Regions from separate parts of the Streptomyces sp. CNZ301 genome, predicted to be linked through region 2. Evidence: riboswitches for the same ligand, from Rfam matches in the RefSeq annotation. Region 2 holds a riboswitch; each other region holds the start of a gene.
What was found. Region 2 has a riboswitch for cobalamin ahead of EV375_RS12800 (ribonucleoside-diphosphate reductase subunit alpha). Riboswitches for the same ligand answer to the same signal wherever they lie in the genome.
Positions count from the first base shown of each region.

Region 1: it holds a riboswitch for cobalamin, as region 2 does, so the genes downstream of both, EV375_RS04540 (hypothetical protein) here and EV375_RS12800 (ribonucleoside-diphosphate reductase subunit alpha) in region 2, are expected to answer to the same signal.
Region 3: it holds a riboswitch for cobalamin, as region 2 does, so the genes downstream of both, EV375_RS12075 ((2Fe-2S) ferredoxin domain-containing protein) here and EV375_RS12800 (ribonucleoside-diphosphate reductase subunit alpha) in region 2, are expected to answer to the same signal.

Region 1 is NZ_SHLG01000001.1:994,979-1,000,111, reverse strand. It holds gene EV375_RS04550 (cobyric acid synthase) at 21-1,664, opposite strand; gene EV375_RS04545 (cobalamin biosynthesis protein) at 1,661-2,641, opposite strand; gene EV375_RS04540 (hypothetical protein) at 2,644-2,859, opposite strand; cobalamin riboswitch at 2,912-3,041, opposite strand; gene EV375_RS04535 (hypothetical protein) at 3,271-3,501, opposite strand; gene EV375_RS04530 (inorganic phosphate transporter) at 3,661-4,968, opposite strand.
Region 2 is NZ_SHLG01000001.1:2,999,383-3,004,515, reverse strand. It holds gene EV375_RS12805 (ribonucleotide-diphosphate reductase subunit beta) at 1-779, opposite strand, end outside; gene EV375_RS12800 (ribonucleoside-diphosphate reductase subunit alpha) at 779-3,247, opposite strand; cobalamin riboswitch at 3,381-3,565, opposite strand; gene EV375_RS12795 (GNAT family N-acetyltransferase) at 3,603-4,103, opposite strand; gene mctP (monocarboxylate uptake permease MctP) at 4,183-5,133, opposite strand, start outside.
Region 3 is NZ_SHLG01000001.1:2,817,832-2,822,964, reverse strand. It holds gene EV375_RS12090 (hypothetical protein) at 1-74, opposite strand, end outside; gene EV375_RS12085 (ATP-binding protein) at 151-591, shown strand; gene EV375_RS12080 (AraC family transcriptional regulator) at 1,026-2,027, shown strand; cobalamin riboswitch at 2,386-2,575, shown strand; gene EV375_RS12075 ((2Fe-2S) ferredoxin domain-containing protein) at 2,613-3,056, shown strand; gene EV375_RS12070 (LysR family transcriptional regulator) at 3,228-4,100, opposite strand; gene EV375_RS12065 (EamA family transporter) at 4,268-5,110, shown strand.

The DNA.
Region 1 (5,133 bases), 2.0 Mb from region 2:
GCGGCCGTTCGGGTCAGCTCTCATGCGGTCCCTCCCGCGCGTGGCGCCGCTTCGGGCGCGCCCGGTACGACGAAGGGCAGGCCCGGCGGCGGCCCGTCCTCGATCAGCCGCAGCAGCGCGTCCGTGTCGGCGTGTTCCTCGATGAGGTCGCCCAGGTTGTCCAGTTGCTCCTCGCGCAGCGCCGCGAAGTCCGTGTCCGGCGCCGGTACGAACCCGGAACGTCCCGCGTCGGAGGCCACCCGGCGCAGGAAGGCCCGCCGGAAGCCGTCGCTCTCCAGCGACCCGTGCCAGTGGGTGCCCCACACGGCTCCGGACCGGCAGCCGTCCTGGTTTCCGCCGTCCACGCCGGTGAACACGGCGTCGCCGCCGAGCACTTCGGCGACGCCGTGGTGGATCTCGTAGCCCTCGGCGTACTCGCCCAGGGCCCGGCCGGAGGGACGGGCGAGCGTTTTCTCGCGCGCGAAGCGCACGCGCACCGGCAGCAGGCCCAGCCCCTCCACGGTGCCGGCCCGCGACTCGATCTCGTCCTCGATCAGCTCGCCCAGCATCTGGAAGCCGCCGCAGATGCCGAGGACGGGCAGGCCTTCGGCCGCGCGGCTGCGCACCGCGTCCGCGAGTCCGCGCTCGCGCAGCCACGTCAGCGCCCGCACCGTGCCGCGGGTGCCCGGGAGTACGACCAGGTCGGCGTCGGTGAGTTCCTCGGGGCGGTCCGTGAACCGCACGACGACGCCGGGTTCGGCGGCAAGTGCGTCGACATCGGTGAAGTTCGACATCAACGGCACCGGCACGACCGCGATACGCAGCACGTCGCTGCCGTGCGCCGGGGCCGGCGCGGACTCGCGGACGGTGCCGCGGAGGGACACCCTCAGCCCGTCCTCCTCGTCGATGCCCAGCCCGTGCCGGAAGGGCAGCACGCCCAGTACGGGCCGCCCAGTCAGCCCGTGGAGCATCTCCAGGCCGGGCTCCAGCAGCCTCACGTCGCCGCGGAACTTGTTGACGACGTAGCCCGCGAGCAGTTCCTGGTCCTGGCCCGCCAGCAGCGCCGTCGTGCCGAAGAAGGAGGCGAAGACGCCGCCGCGGTCTATGTCCCCGACGACCACGACGGGCAGGCCGGCGGCCCTGGCCAGGCCCATGTTGACGATGTCGGTGCGGCGAAGGTTGATCTCGGCGGGGCTGCCGGCGCCCTCGCAGATCACCGCGTCGTGCGTGCGCCGCAGCTCGGCTAGGCAGTCCGTGACCGTGTCCAGCAGCCGCTCCTGCCTGCCGGAGTGGTAGCCGCCCGCGCTCATCTCGCCGACAGCCCTGCCGAGCAGCACGACCTGGCTGCTGCTGTCGCTCCCGGGCTTGAGCAGCACGGGATTCATCAGAGCCGTCGGCTCGGTGCGGGCGGCGGCAGCCTGCATGGCCTGCGCACGGCCGATCTCGGCGCCGTCCAGCGTCACGTACGAATTGAGCGACATGTTCTGCGCCTTGAACGGTGCGACCTTCAGGCCCTTGCGCGCCAGCCAGCGGCAGATGCCCGCCGTCACCACGCTCTTGCCCGCGTCTGAGGTCGTGCCCGCGACGAGCAGTCCGCCGCCGCTCCCGCGCGTGTCCCGGCCTCGCACGTGTCCGCCGGCCGTCCCGCCCGGCACGTGTCCGCCGTACTCACCGGCCGCCGTCATCGAGTCCGCCTCTCGGCCCGGCGTTTCCCGTCCGCCCGGCACTTCCTGCCGAGCGCACCGGCCACCGAGGTCACCAGCAGCGCCAGCGCGCCGACCCGCCGCGAGAGACGGACCGCTGCCGCGATGTCATCCGAACGCACGGCGCGGCCGGGGGAGTTGAGAACCGGCCGGTGCTCGATGCGTCCCCCGTAGGTGAGGGTGCCGCCCAGACGTACGCCCAGCGCGCCCGCGAACGCGGCTTCGACAGGGCCCGCGTTGGGGCTGGGATGCCTGTGCGCGTCGGCGCGCCAGGCACGCAGCGCCCCACGCGGCGACGGGCCGGCGAGCGCGGCCAGAGCGGCCGTCAGCCGTGCGCCCGGCCATCCGGCGGCGTCGTCCATGCGGGCTGCCGCCCAGCCGAAGCGCAGGTGACGCGGCGACCGGTGACCGAACATCGCGTCGAGCGTGTTGACCGCGCGGAAGGCGGCCATGCCGGGGGCCCCGGCGACCGCCCCCCACACCAGGGCGCCCACGACGGCGTCCGAGGTGTTCTCCGCCACCGACTCCACGACGGCCCGCGCGATGGCGTCCCGGTCCAGCGCCTGCGGGTCGCGGCCGCACAGATGCGGCAACAGCCGCCTCGCGCCCGCCACATCACCCTTCTCCAGGGCATCGGCGACGGCGAGGGCCTCCCGGCGCAGCCCGGTACCGCCCAGCACGGTCCAGGTCACCGCGGCGTCGACGAGGGTTGAGCCACCCGTGCCGCCGAGGATGCGTGCGGTGCGCGAGAGCGCGGCGACGGCGGAGACGGCGCCGGCGACGCTCAGCGCGGTGTGCAGGGCGCCGGCCCCTCTGTGGTCCCGCCACAGGGCGCGCTCGGCAGCGGCGGCGGCCCGGCCGAAGGCGGCGACCGGGTGCCCGCGACGGGGGTCGCCCAGCAGCGCGTCGCCCAGCTGACCGAGGGCCGCGCTGCAGATGTGGGCGCGATGAGCCCGCACCGTCAGCGTGCCGTCGTCGTGCCTCGGAGGAGCATGCCGGACCCGGTGCGGCCGCGGCGTTGAGCCGGCCCGCGCCGGACGCGGACGTTCACGCCGCCGCGGAGCCGGGCGGGGACGTGCGCGGCAGCGGCAGCCGTCGAGGAGCCGGACGCGGAGACGAACGCGGGCACGGAGACGAACGGGCGCATGGACGCGGGAGAGGCTGGCAAGCCACGCATGACGGAGTCCTCACTCAGGGTCCTCGCCCTGGTTCGACGTGCCGGCGACGAGAGTCTCCTGGCTCCCGGATCGCTGCGTCCCCCGGCCTTCCAGCCCTCGAACGAAGGGGCCGTGGCCGTCGGTTGGGGGTGCACTCCCCGGTGACAGTGGCGGGACCGCGCCGGATTCGCACCGGCTTCCTCTCCTGCCGCCGTTGGGCACTCGGCAGTCCACCACGTACCAGGAGGGGCGTCAACTCGCCCTTGACCTGCGACGGGAGAGTGTGAGCAGGCACACGGGACCCGCGCCGTGGCATGGGGAAGCAGCTGTACGGAGAAGCGGAGAAGGGGTACGGAGCGGTGCTCCGTACCCCTTCCGGTGCCGTTCCGGTGCCGGCGGCTGCTGTCAACGACCTTCCGGCGCCGAGTGGTTCAGGACGCGGCGGTGATGATGTAGATGCCGTACGCGACGGCCGCCGCGCACAGTGCGAAGCACGCGTACGCTCCGGTGCGCCCGAGTACGGACGTGTCACCGCCCTGCGAGCCACCCGCCTTGCCGGCGGACGCACCCACGATGCCGAGTGTGAACACGCCCACCAGGCCGACCGTGGCCACGAGGCTCACGCCGAATACCTCGCCGAGCGCTGCCCAGTCGATGTCCATAGCGTTTCCCTGTCTGCTCTCCGTGCCGGACCGTTCGATCCGCGGTCCGGGCGTCTGGTCCGGTTGTCTGGTTCCGGTTGTGACTGCTTGTCGTCGTGATGGCTCGCCGGGTCCGGCGCCGGTGCGTTGCCGAGTCCGCGGAACACACCGGCGGCCGGTCTAGCCGAGCGTGGAGGCCGCTTTCCTGGACTCCGTCTCGGCTTGCGGAGCCGGACTCGCCGTGCCGGCGCCCTCGGGGGTCCTCGCCGGGTCCCCGTTGCTGTCGGCCGTGGCGTGGACCGTGGCGGCCGCGGGCGGCGGCGCGACGGCATCCAGCGCGGCCGTGACGGCACCGGCCGGCTTGGGTCCGGAAGTCCCCGGCAGGGACACGTCGTTGACGTTCGTGTGGTCGACGGGCTGACGGCGCGAGAGCAGCCAGATGCCGCCGCTGATGGCGAGCGCGAGGACCGCCACCGTCGTGACGCCCCAGTCGCCCTGCTGTGCCAGTACCGCCGCCCCGGCGGCGACGAGTGCGGCGGCCGGCAGGGTCAGCCCCCAGCCCGCCACCATGCGGGCCGCCGTCGACCAGCGCACGACGCCGCCCTTGCGGCCGACTCCCGAGCCCATGATGGCGCCGGAGCACACGTGCGTCGTGGAGAGGGAGAAGCCGATGTGGGAGGAGGCGAGGATCGTGACCGCGGCGGAGGTCTGCGCGGCGAATCCCTGCGGAGGCTTGATGTCGGTGATGCCGTTGCCCATGGTGCGGATGATCCGCCAGCCGCCCAGGTAGGTACCGAGGGCGATGGCCAGGCCGGCCGAGACGATCACCCAGGTCGGCGGGTCCGACTGCGGGGCGATCACTCCGCCGGTGATCAGGGCGAGGGTGATGACACCCATGGTCTTCTGCGCGTCGTTGGTGCCGTGCGCCAGGGAGACCAGCCCGGCGGAGGTGATCTGCCCCGCGCGGTAGCCCTTGGCGGTGTGCTGCTCGTCGGCGTTGCGTGCCGCCCGGTAGGTCAGCCGCGTGGCGAAGAGAGCGGCGAGGCCGGCGACGAGCGGAGCGGCGATGGCAGGGATGAGCACCTTCATCACCACGGTGCCGCCGTTGACGGCGCCGATGCCGGCGGAGGCCACGGTGGCACCGAGGAGGCCGCCCATCAGCGCGTGGGAGGAACTTGAGGGAAGCCCGGCGAGCCAGGTCAGCAGATTCCAGATGATCGCTCCGACCAGCCCCGCGAAGATCACTTCGGGCCGGATGCCGGAGCCTTCATCGATGATTCCCGATGAGATGGTCTTGGCGACCTCGACGGACAGGAACGCCCCTACGAGGTTGAGGACCGCTGACATCGCCACCGCTGTCTTGGGCTTGAGTGCCCCGGTGGAGATGGTGGTGGCCATGGCGTTGGCCGTGTCGTGGAACCCGTTCGTGAAGTCGAACACCAGGGCCGTGACGATCACGATCCCGATGAGAAGCGTGATGTGTTCCATTCACCCAGGCACAATCAGCTCGATGGTTGATGTCCAGATGAACGTAGGAAGCAAGGGTGAACGGAAGATGAACTGCGGCGGGCTTCCGGGTGTCACCCCACGGGGTCTGTTGTGAGCGGCGTCACACACCCGTCCCACCGGTACCTCGGCCCTCCGCCACCGCCC
Region 2 (5,133 bases):
AGCATCTCCGTCACCTCCTTCTCCAGCTCCGCGTCGAAGAGTTCCGGCTCCTCCTCGCGCACGGTGTCCACGACGTCGAACGCGAAGGACATGTGCATCGACTCGTCGCGGAAGACCCAGTTGGTGCCGGTGGCCAGCCCGTGCAGCAGCCCACGGGAGCGGAACCAGTAGACGTAGGCGAACGCCCCGTAGAAGAAGAGCCCCTCGATGCACGCCGCGAAGCAGATGAGGTTCAGCAGGAACCGCCGCCGGTCGGCGCGGCTCTCCAGCCGTTCGATCCGCTCCGCCCCCTCGCCCTCCTCCAGCGCCGCCATCCAGCGGAAGCAGAACTGCGCCTTCTCCCTGATGGACGGGATGTTCTCGACGGCGGCGAAGGCCTCCGCACGCTCGTCGACGTCCGGCAGATACGTGTCCAGCAGCGTCAGATAGAACTGGACGTGGACGGCCTCCTCGAAGAGCTGACGCGAGAGGTACAGGCGCGCCTCGGGGGAGTTGATGTGCTTGTACAGCGAGAGCACGAGATTGTTCGCCACGATCGAGTCACCCGTGGCGAAGAACGCGACGAGACGGCTGATCATGTGCTGTTCGCCCGGGGTCAGCTTGGCGAGGTCGGAGACGTCGGAGTGCAGGTCCACCTCCTCGACGGTCCAGGTGTTCTTGATGGCGTCGCGGTAGCGGTCGTAGAAGGCGGGATAGCGCATCGGGCGCAGCGTCAGCTCGAAGCCCGGGTCGAGCAGGTTCCCGGCGGGGCCGCTACGGGTGTTCTCGGCGCTTGTCATTACTGGCATGCCTCGCAGGACTCGGGGTTCTCCAGGGAACAGGTGACCGCGTCGTCTCCGGACGTCGCCGCCCGTCGGCCGGGGACGGCGGGGGGCGTCCCCGTCTCCGTCTCGGTGTTCGTGCTTGTGCGGGTGCCGGTGCCGGTACCGGTGCCGCCCGCGGCGCGGGCGATGCGCGTCGCCGGGCGCGACCGCAGGTAGTACGTGGTCTTGATGCCGCTCTTCCAGGCGTAGGCGTACATCGAGCTGAGCTTGCCGATCGTCGGCGCCGCCATGAACAGGTTCAGCGACTGGCTCTGGTCGAGGTAGGGAGTGCGGGCGGCGGCCATGTCGATCAGGGAACGCTGCGGCAGCTCCCAGGCCGTGCGGAAGAGCCGGCGGACGTCCTCCGGAATCCGCTGGATGTCCTGCACCGAGCCGCTGGACTCGCGCAGTTCCTCACGGGTGCGCTCGTCCCACAGCCCGAGCCGCTTCAACTCCGCGACCAGATAGGCGTTCACCTGCAGGAACTCCCCGCTGAGCGTCTCGCGCTTGAAGAGGTTGGAGACCTGGGGCTCGATGCATTCGTACACGCCGGCGATCGCCGCGATGGTGGCGGTCGGCGCGACGGCGAGGAGCAGCGCGTTGCGCATCCCGGTCCGGGCGATGCGGCTGCGCAGCGCGGACCAGCGCTCCGGCCAGGTCTGCTCGGTGTGCGGATAGTGGTCGGGATGCAGCACGCCGCGCGCCGTACGTGTCTCGTGCCAGGCGGGCAGCGGCCCGTGCCGCTCGGCGAGGTCCGCGCTGGTCTCGTAGGCCGCGAGCATGATCCGTTCGGAGATCCGGGTGGACAGCTCGCGCGCCGCTTCGGAGTCGAAGGGCAGCCTCATCCGGAAGAAGACGTCCTGGAGGCCCATCACGCCCAGACCGACGGGCCGCCAGCGGGAGTTGGAGCGCTCCGCCTGATCCGTCGGGTAGAAGTTGATGTCCACGACGCGGTCGAGGAACGTCACCGCCGTACGGACGGTGGCGTCCAGGCGTTCCCAGTCGATCTCGCCGGAACCGGACTCGCTCAGGTGCGCGGCCAGGTTGACGGACCCCAGGTTGCAGACGGCCGTCTCGCCGTCGTCGGTGACCTCCAGGATCTCCGTGCACAGGTTCGAGGAGTGCACGATGCGGCCCGGCCCGGCGGTCTGGTTGGCGGTGCGGTTGGAGGTGTCCTTGAACGTCATCCAGCCGTTCCCCGTCTGCGCCAGGGTGCGCATCATGCGCGCATACAGCTGACGGGCGGGCACCTGCCGCACGGCGAGGCCCGCCGCCTCGGCTTCGCGGTAGGCGGCGTCGAACTCCTCGCCCCACAGGTCGGTGAGCCGCGGCACGTCGGCCGGCGAGAAGAGCGACCAGTCGGTGTCGGCCTCCACGCGCCGCATGAACTCGTCCGGAATCCAGTGCGCGAGGTTGAGGTTGTGCGTGCGCCGGGCCTCCTCGCCCGTGTTGTCGCGGAGCTCCAGGAACTCCTCGATGTCCGCGTGCCACGTCTCCAGGTAGACGCAGGCGGCCCCCTTGCGCCTGCCGCCCTGGTTCACGGCGGCGACGGAGGAGTCCAGGGTGCGCAGGAACGGCACGATGCCGCCGGAGTGCCCGTTGGTGCCGCGGATCAGCGAACCGCGTGCACGGATGCGGGAGTAGGGCAGCCCGATGCCGCCCGCGTGCTTGGACAGCCGTGCGACCTGCTGGTAGCGCTCGTAGATCGAGTCGAGTTCGTCCTTCGGCGAGTCCAGCAGGTAGCAGGAGGACATCTGGGCGTGCCGCGTACCGGAGTTGAAGAGCGTGGGGGAGGACGGCAGATAGGCGAGCGAACTCGTCAGCGCGTAGAGCTCCGCCACTTCGTCGGCAGCCCGCGCCGACTCGTCCGCGGCCAGGCCGCAGGCCACGCGGAGCAGGAAGTGCTGCGGTGTCTCGATCACCTGCCGGCTTGTGGGGTGGCGCAGCAGATAGCGCGAGTGAACCGTGCGGAGCCCGAAGTAGCCGAAGCGGTCGTCCGCCCCGCCCGCGACCGCGTCCTCGGCCAGCGCGTCCAGGCGCTCGGCGTGCGCCCGTACGAACTCGGCCGTACGGTCGGCGATCAGGCCCTCGCGGTGCCCCGTCGCGACGGAGGAGGAGAAGGACACCGCGCCCTGGCCGCGGGCCTCGTCGCGGATGGCGAGGGTGAGCAGCCGGGCCGCGAGATGCGAGTACGCGGGCTCCTCGCCGACGAGCCCGGCCGCCTCCTCGGCGGCGAGCGCCCGCAACTCGGCTTCGCCGGCGCCCTGCCGCCCTCCGCGCAGCACCGCCTCGGCGACCCGCACGGCCTCGGTGCCCGGCAGGTCGGCGGTCAGCTCGGTCAGGGTGCGCAGCAGTGCGCCGTCGTCGGCCGGTGGCGGCGCCTGCCGGGGCGTGGCTGCGGGCGCGCTCCGGGCCGTGGCTCGTGGTGCGGGTGCGATGGTCACGGGATGTGCTCTCCCTCGCTCGGATCAGGTACCGGGTCACCGGGAGAGCGCACAAGCGGGCGCACAAAGGTGTGCCGCATCGGCGACGCGGCAGTCCTCGCGGCGTCCACCGGCCCAACCCTCGGGACCCGGACGTCTTTCGACGCGACCAGCAGGTACTCGGACTCGCGACGACGGCCCATCGCAGCTCATGCCGGAAGAGAGCAACCGGGCAGAGCAGAGCAGCACATCGCACACCGTTGCGGGACAGTTCCGGATTCGCACCGGATTCCCCTGCGCGGCAGCGAGCACGAGCATACATCTAGTAGCGGGATGCGCTACTCGCCCCCACATGTTGTGCCGGGGGAGTCGCGGATCACAATTCCAGGCTGAAGGCCTGCAGCCACATCCTCGGATAGGGCTGCCAGTCCCTCTCCGGCGCGCGGACGAACCCCAGGCGCCCGTACAGCCGGTGCGCCGTCGTCATCCGCTCATGGCTGCACAGCACGAGCCGCTCCAGCCCCAACTCGCGGGCCCGGCCGACGCATGCCCGCACCAGCGCCTCGCCGGCGCCACGCCCGCGCCCCTCGGGCCGTACGGCGAGCATCCTGAACTCGCCCTCGCCGGTGCGGGCCAGGTCCGCGTACTCCCCGCCGTTCCCGACGAAGGCGACCGCGCCGAGCACCGATTCCGAGGCGGTGTCGAGTGCGACGAGCACCTCCGTGTGGTGTGCCCGGCGCCGTGCGGCGCGCAGCACCGCCAGATACGGGTCGTCCTCACCGAAGTCCAGCAGCCCGTCCTCGAGATAGGCCCGCGCCGTCAGCTCGCCGACGTCCTCCAGTTCCTCGTCCCGCGCCGCTCTGATGGTGATGTCCATGGAGCGAGCATGCCGCACCCCACTGACAACGGGTCTGTCAGTGGGGTGCGGCGGACCTGTCCTCGGCTGGTCGACGGGCTCAGGAGGCGGCTGTCGGCGAGGGCAGTTCCTCCTTGACGCCCGGGTCCCCGGCGTCCGCCGTGTAGTCGGACGGCTGCGTCTCGTCGACGCCTTCCGGGGCCTTCACGGCCCGCAGCACGAACGTGAGCGCGACGGTGACAACCGCGTTGAGCACGAAGGCGGTCAGGCCGATGTACCCCATCTCCCCGATGCCCGGGATGATGTCGTTGGGGCCGCCGAAGTGCTTCTGCACCGGCGACGAGACGCCGTACGCCGTGATCGTGCCGTAGAGCATGCCGACGGCCCAGCCCGCCAGCAGCGCCCACCGGTGGAACCAGCGCGTGAAGAGGCCGCCGACGAGCGCCGGGAACGTCTGGAGGATCCAGATGCCGCCCAGCAGCTGGAAGTTGATCGCCACCGTCTTGTCCATGCCGAGCACGAACACCAGGGCGCCGACCTTCACAAGCAGCGAGGTGATCTTGGAGACCTTGGTCTCCTCCTCCGGTGTCGCATCGGGCCGGAGGAAGTCCTTGTAGATGTTCCTGGTGAACAGGTTGGCGGCAGCGATCGACATGATGGCCGCCGGTACGAGCGCACCGATGCCGATGGCGGCGAACGCGACGCCCGCGAACCAGTCCGGGAACATGTTCTCGAAGAGCTGCGGAATCGCCAGCTGCCCGTTCTCGACCTTGATCCCGGCGGCGATCGCCATGAAGCCCAGCAGCGCGAGCATGCCCAGCATCAGCGAGTACAGCGGCAGGATCGTGGTGTTCCGGCGGATCACGTTGCGGCTGCCGCTGGAGAGCGTCGCCGTGACCGAGTGCGGATACATGAAGAGCGCGAGCGCGGACCCGAACGCCAGCGTCGCGTACGCCCACTGGTTGGGCGCGCTGGGGGCCAGCTCGCCCTTGGGCTTCCCCGTGGCCGGGTTGGTCTGCGAGAGAGCGTCGCCGGCCTTGGCGAAGATGTC
Region 3 (5,133 bases), 180 kb from region 2:
TTGATCTGTGCCGGCCCGTGGGTTTCCTGCTCACTCCCGCGCTGCAGTGCAGCCAAGCTGGCGGCGACGCACATGACTGATCCTGGAATTCACGCCGTGGCTTCTGTCCCCGATGGTCCACGATCAGCACAGCGCCGTGAGGCAGCCGCTGTGACCTTTCAGGACGCGTTTCAGCTGCCGGCGCTCCCCGCTTTCGTCTCCGAGGCACGGCGATGTGTCGTGGCGCGGTTGCGCGAGTGGGGTGCTCATGAAGACGTCTGCACAGACGCGGAGTTAGTGATCTCCGAACTCTTCACCAATGCCGTGCTCCACACCGACAGCGTGGAGATCGGCTACGGACTGCGCGTGACGGGGATGCAACTGCGTGTCGAGGTCGCAGACGAAGGGTGCCGGTCGAAGGAACAGCGCCTGCGGTCTGCCGCGTCCGAAGAGGAGAGCGGGCGCGGGCTGCTACTGGTCAAGGCCTTCTCGGAAACATGGGGAGTCCGGGCCCGTGAGAATGGTCAAGGCAGCGTGACATGGGCCGACCTCCCATATCGACCTGCGTCCGGAGGGATTCCACAGCCCCATCCGGACCGCCACACCAGATGAGGACGCCAATCCCCTGGCAGAGGTGGCAAGTTGGAGTTGCTGAGCTTCACCGCGAGATGTCGCCGACAACGATGAGGCCGGCTTCGACTTGCTGCGAACGTCGGCTGCGGTACGACGACACCACACAAGGGTCCTCAGCAGCTGCCCGGTTGGTCACAGAAGAGTCGCCCCTGTCCGCATCCCCGCCACGCCGGCTCCTTGCCTGAGCGAGACCCGGCGGGGCTCTCCGAGGGGAGATCCCCGGGCAGCGCGTAGTTCGTTGCCGAGCCTATGGAACGGCCTTTTACGTAGCCCCTTCCGTTGGATTCGGCGGACACGACGGAAACCCAGCACTACGCTGCGGCTGTGATTTTTTGCCACGGTCCTGCCAGCCGGGTGCTGTGGTGAACACCCCTTCCATCACCAGGTCAACGGCAGTGAGGGAGCGATGAAGGGTGTTTGAGAGGACCAGAGGGACCTATGTGGTCAACTCGTCGTCGATCGGGGATGTGGCGCCGCGTGAGCGCGCCGACTTCTGGACCGATCACGTCTCGTCCGTCCACTGTCGGATGGACCTGAGGTTCCCGCACGGCGACTCCTTCCGTGCCGGGACGATCCGCCAGCAGACGGATACCTATCAGCTCGCGAAGTGCTGGTCGGACAAGCTCGGATACCTCCGGACCCCGCAGCAGGTACGTCAGCACCCGGATGAGGACTACCGGTTCGTGATCATGCTCTCCGGGAGGGCTGTGCACCGTCAGGACGGCGAGGAAGCAGAGATGGTGCCCGGGACCGCGGGCCTGATCCCGGTGAACGGGTCGTACCAGACTCTCTACGATCGTTACGAGGGACTCAGCATGACCATCCCTGCTCACGAGGTGGACAGCCGGCTGAACCGGAAATCCCCGGTGACCGCGGGGCTTGACCTGGCATCAGGCCTGGGCCGCGTGGTCGGGGACATGGTGACCAGCCTGCACGAGGAACGGGACACCCTCACCACCAGCCAGTTCGATGCGGTGTCCGACCGGATCGTCGAGCTGTTGTGCATGCTTGTCGCGGGCGATGACCGCCCGGATGCGCCGGAGCATCTGGCCGAGGTGGAGGCCATGGTGCGCCGCCATGTGCGCGAGCACGCGGGCGACCCGGGTCTGAACGGCCAAGCGATGGCACGTGCGTTGGGATGGTCACTGCGGCAGATTCAGCTGGCACTGCAGCGCGCCGGCACCACGCCCCGTGAGCTGATCCGCGAGGAGCGCCTCAGGCTGATACGGGAACGCCTGCAGAACCCCGCCTATCAGCACGTGAGCATCACGGACCTGGCGTACGCGTCGGGATTCTCCTCTCCGAGCGCACTCAGCACTGCGTTCCGGAAGCGCTTCGGGATAAGCCCGCGCGAAATGCGGCATGAGGGGGACACTGACACCGCAGACGCTCAGAGGCCGTGCGGACAGGGCTAGATGACTGGGTATCAACAGTCCCAACTCCGATGACCGCGCAGCCGTCCCCCGGGCGCAGGGCGCATACACGGGGCCGCAGCAGCGGCGCGTGCCCGTCCACGACCGAGAGGCCTGAAGGCGCGACGTACTCGTCTGCCCGGAAGCGCCCTCCGGGATCAGGTCAGCAGGTCGTCGGGACTCAGCGTCGCGGCTTCAGCGCGGAGGTGACGTCTGTCGAGCACCCCTCTCCCTCGCTGCTGCGCATCGCTTGCCGCAGCCCTTCGTTGAAGTCTGGGACCAGCCGGGCCTCGCCCCTCGCAGCGGTTGCCATGGGGGACGCGAGCACGCTGGGACTGATGGCGCCCCTCGGGGGTGGGCAGCACCTGGATGGAATGATGGCCGATGTCATGGCGACGGCGGTCCGAGGAAGCCGGTGTGAATCCGGCGCGGTCCCGCCACTGTGATCGGCGAGCGGATCCCCGACAGGCCACTGCCCGAGGCGGGTGGGAAGGCCGGGACGAGCCTTGACCCGAGAGCCAGGAGACTCACGCCGTCGCCACCTCGACGTACCGGGGCGGACCTCCCCGGAGAGAGGAAGGGTTCGACGTGCCCGAGGCATCGGTCGACGAGACATCCGACGAAGCGGAGGCAGCGGAGACGGCCGGCCCTGCTCCGTGCCGGATAGTCGTGTGCCGGGACTGCTGCTGCGGCAGTCCCAAGGTGACCGGTCTGGATCACGCGGCGCAGACGGCTCGCCTGCGGGAGGAGGCACCTGTTCGCGTGTCCGACTGCCTGGACGTATGTGACCAGGCCAACGTCATCGTCGTACAGCCTTCCGCCGACGGCCGTGCCGCCGGCGCCCGACCCGTCTGGCTGGGGCTGGTCAACAGCCTGGACGCGACCGAGGACGTCACGGCCTGGGTGCGGGTGGGCGGTCCGGGCGTCGCTCCGCGGCCGGAGATCCTTGACCTGCACCTCATCACGCCGCCGCGACGGGTGCTTGCCGGGGATCGCCGCGCTGCGTCGCCGATCCGTGACCAGGGGCCGTGAGGCAGCCCTCGTTCGCCGCCGCGGAGACACTTCAGGTGCGGTGGAGTGCAGCCAGGCTGATCGGCGTCGCAGCGGTCGCTGAGACGTCCACGCCCTGAACGAGCGCACTACGGTCCTGGACGGTTCTCGTGCGGAGGTGCCGGAACGAGGCAGCGCCGATGACCTCGGCGTCTACCGGTAGAGGTCGGTGGCGAGAGCGATGGCGGTGTGGGCGGCCGGGTGGGTGTCGTGGGTGCGCCAGATGAGGTGGACGGGGACGGGCGCGGCGTCGCGCAGGGGGCGGTAGGTGATGCCGTCGCGGCGGTATTGAGCGGCGGTCGCCTGGGGGGTGATACCGACGCAGCGACCGGTCGCGATGGCGGCGAGCCAGTCGTCGATGTCGTGGGTGTACTCGATGGCTGGCTGAACGTCTCCGGGCCAGAGGTCCAGGGTGGTCGTCCCTGTGCGGCGGTCGATCGCGAGTGTCCGGCCGAAGAGTTCGTCCAGACGGATGCTGCGACGGCGGGCCCAAGGGTCGTCGGATGCCAACGCAACGCACCGGGCCTCGTGGCCGACCAGCGCGTATGACCACGGGGTGAGGTCCAGCGGGGCGCGGACGACGGCGAGGTCGCACCGTCCTTCGGCGAGGCCGCCGGTGGGGCTGTTGTGCCGGACCAGACGCAGTTCGGTCTCGGGGTGCTGTTCGTGCCAGCGGCGCTGGAATTCGGTGGTGTGGCGGCCGAATGCGGACCAGGCGTGGCCGATGTGGAGGCGGGTGTGGCCGGTGGTGGCTTCGCGGACGAGTTCGTCGGCGCCGGCGAGGAGGGCGCGCGCACGGGCCAGGACCCGCACACCCGTGGTGGTGGGGGCGACGGAGCGGCTGGTGCGGTGCAGCAACCGCACTCCGAGCACGCTTTCCAGAGCGGTGAGGGTCCGTGAAACGGCGGCTTGGGAGATGCCGAGTTCATGGGCGGCGTCCGTGAAGCTGCCGGTGTCGATGATGGTGATCAGGCAGCGCAGGTGTCTCAGCTCCAGCGCGCCGACCGTCTTCCGGGCGTCATCCATGCGTCCAGCGTATAGACGGGGCAGCGAATGCATTTTGCGTATGCCGCCTTGCGTCCCATCGTGTGGGCATGAAGCCTGCGTCCTCTGCTGTATCCGTCGCCCCGACTCCCGCCGCATCGCAGGCCGCGGACGTGCGCGGTCCCGGCCGTCCGGGGCGCTGGGGTGGGATGGCGCTGATGCTGGGCAGCGGACTGTCCAACCAGAGCGGAGCGGCCGTCGCGGCGCTGGGCTTCCCCGTGCTCGGGCCGGTCGGAGTGGTGGCGGTGCGCCAGTGGGTGGCCGCCGCCGTGCTCGGTGCCGTCGGCCGGCCGCGGTTGCGCCGGTTCACAGCGGCACAGTGGCGTCCGGTGCTGGGCCTGGCGTTGGTGTTCGCCGGGATGAACCTGTCCCTGTACGCGGCGATCGAGCGGATCGGACTGGGACTTGCCGTCACGCTGGAATTCCTCGGCCCGCTGACCGTGGCCCTCGCCGGCTCCCGCCGCCGGATCGACCTCATCGCCGCCCCGGCGGCAGCAGGAGCGGTGGCGGTACTCGCGCGCCCCACTCCCTCCACCGACTACCTGGGCATCAGCCTCGCACTGCTGGCTGCCGTCTGCTGGGGCTGCTACATCCTGTGCAACCGCACCGTCGGCGCCCGACTGCCCGGCCTGGAAGGATCGGCGGCAGCAGCGCTGGTCTCCGGCGCCCTGTACCTGCCCGTGGGCGCATGGGTGCTCTGGCAGCGCCCGCCCTCGCCGGCGGCGTTGGGCTGCGCGCTGGCAGCCGGAGTGCTCTCCTCGGCCGTGCCGTTCCTGTCCGATCTGCTGGCGCTGCGCCGGGTACCGCCGCACTCCTTCGGCGTCTTCATGAGCGTCAACCCTGTCTTCGCCGCGCTGCTCGGCCTCGCCGTCCTGGGCCAGCACCTCGATGCCGCCTCCTGGCTGGCCATCGTTGTGATCGTCAGCGCCAACACCGTCGTTGTCTCCACCACACCCCGCAGCATTTCGGCTGACCCGGAGCAGCACACGTGAACCATCGGGGACAAGTCCATGGG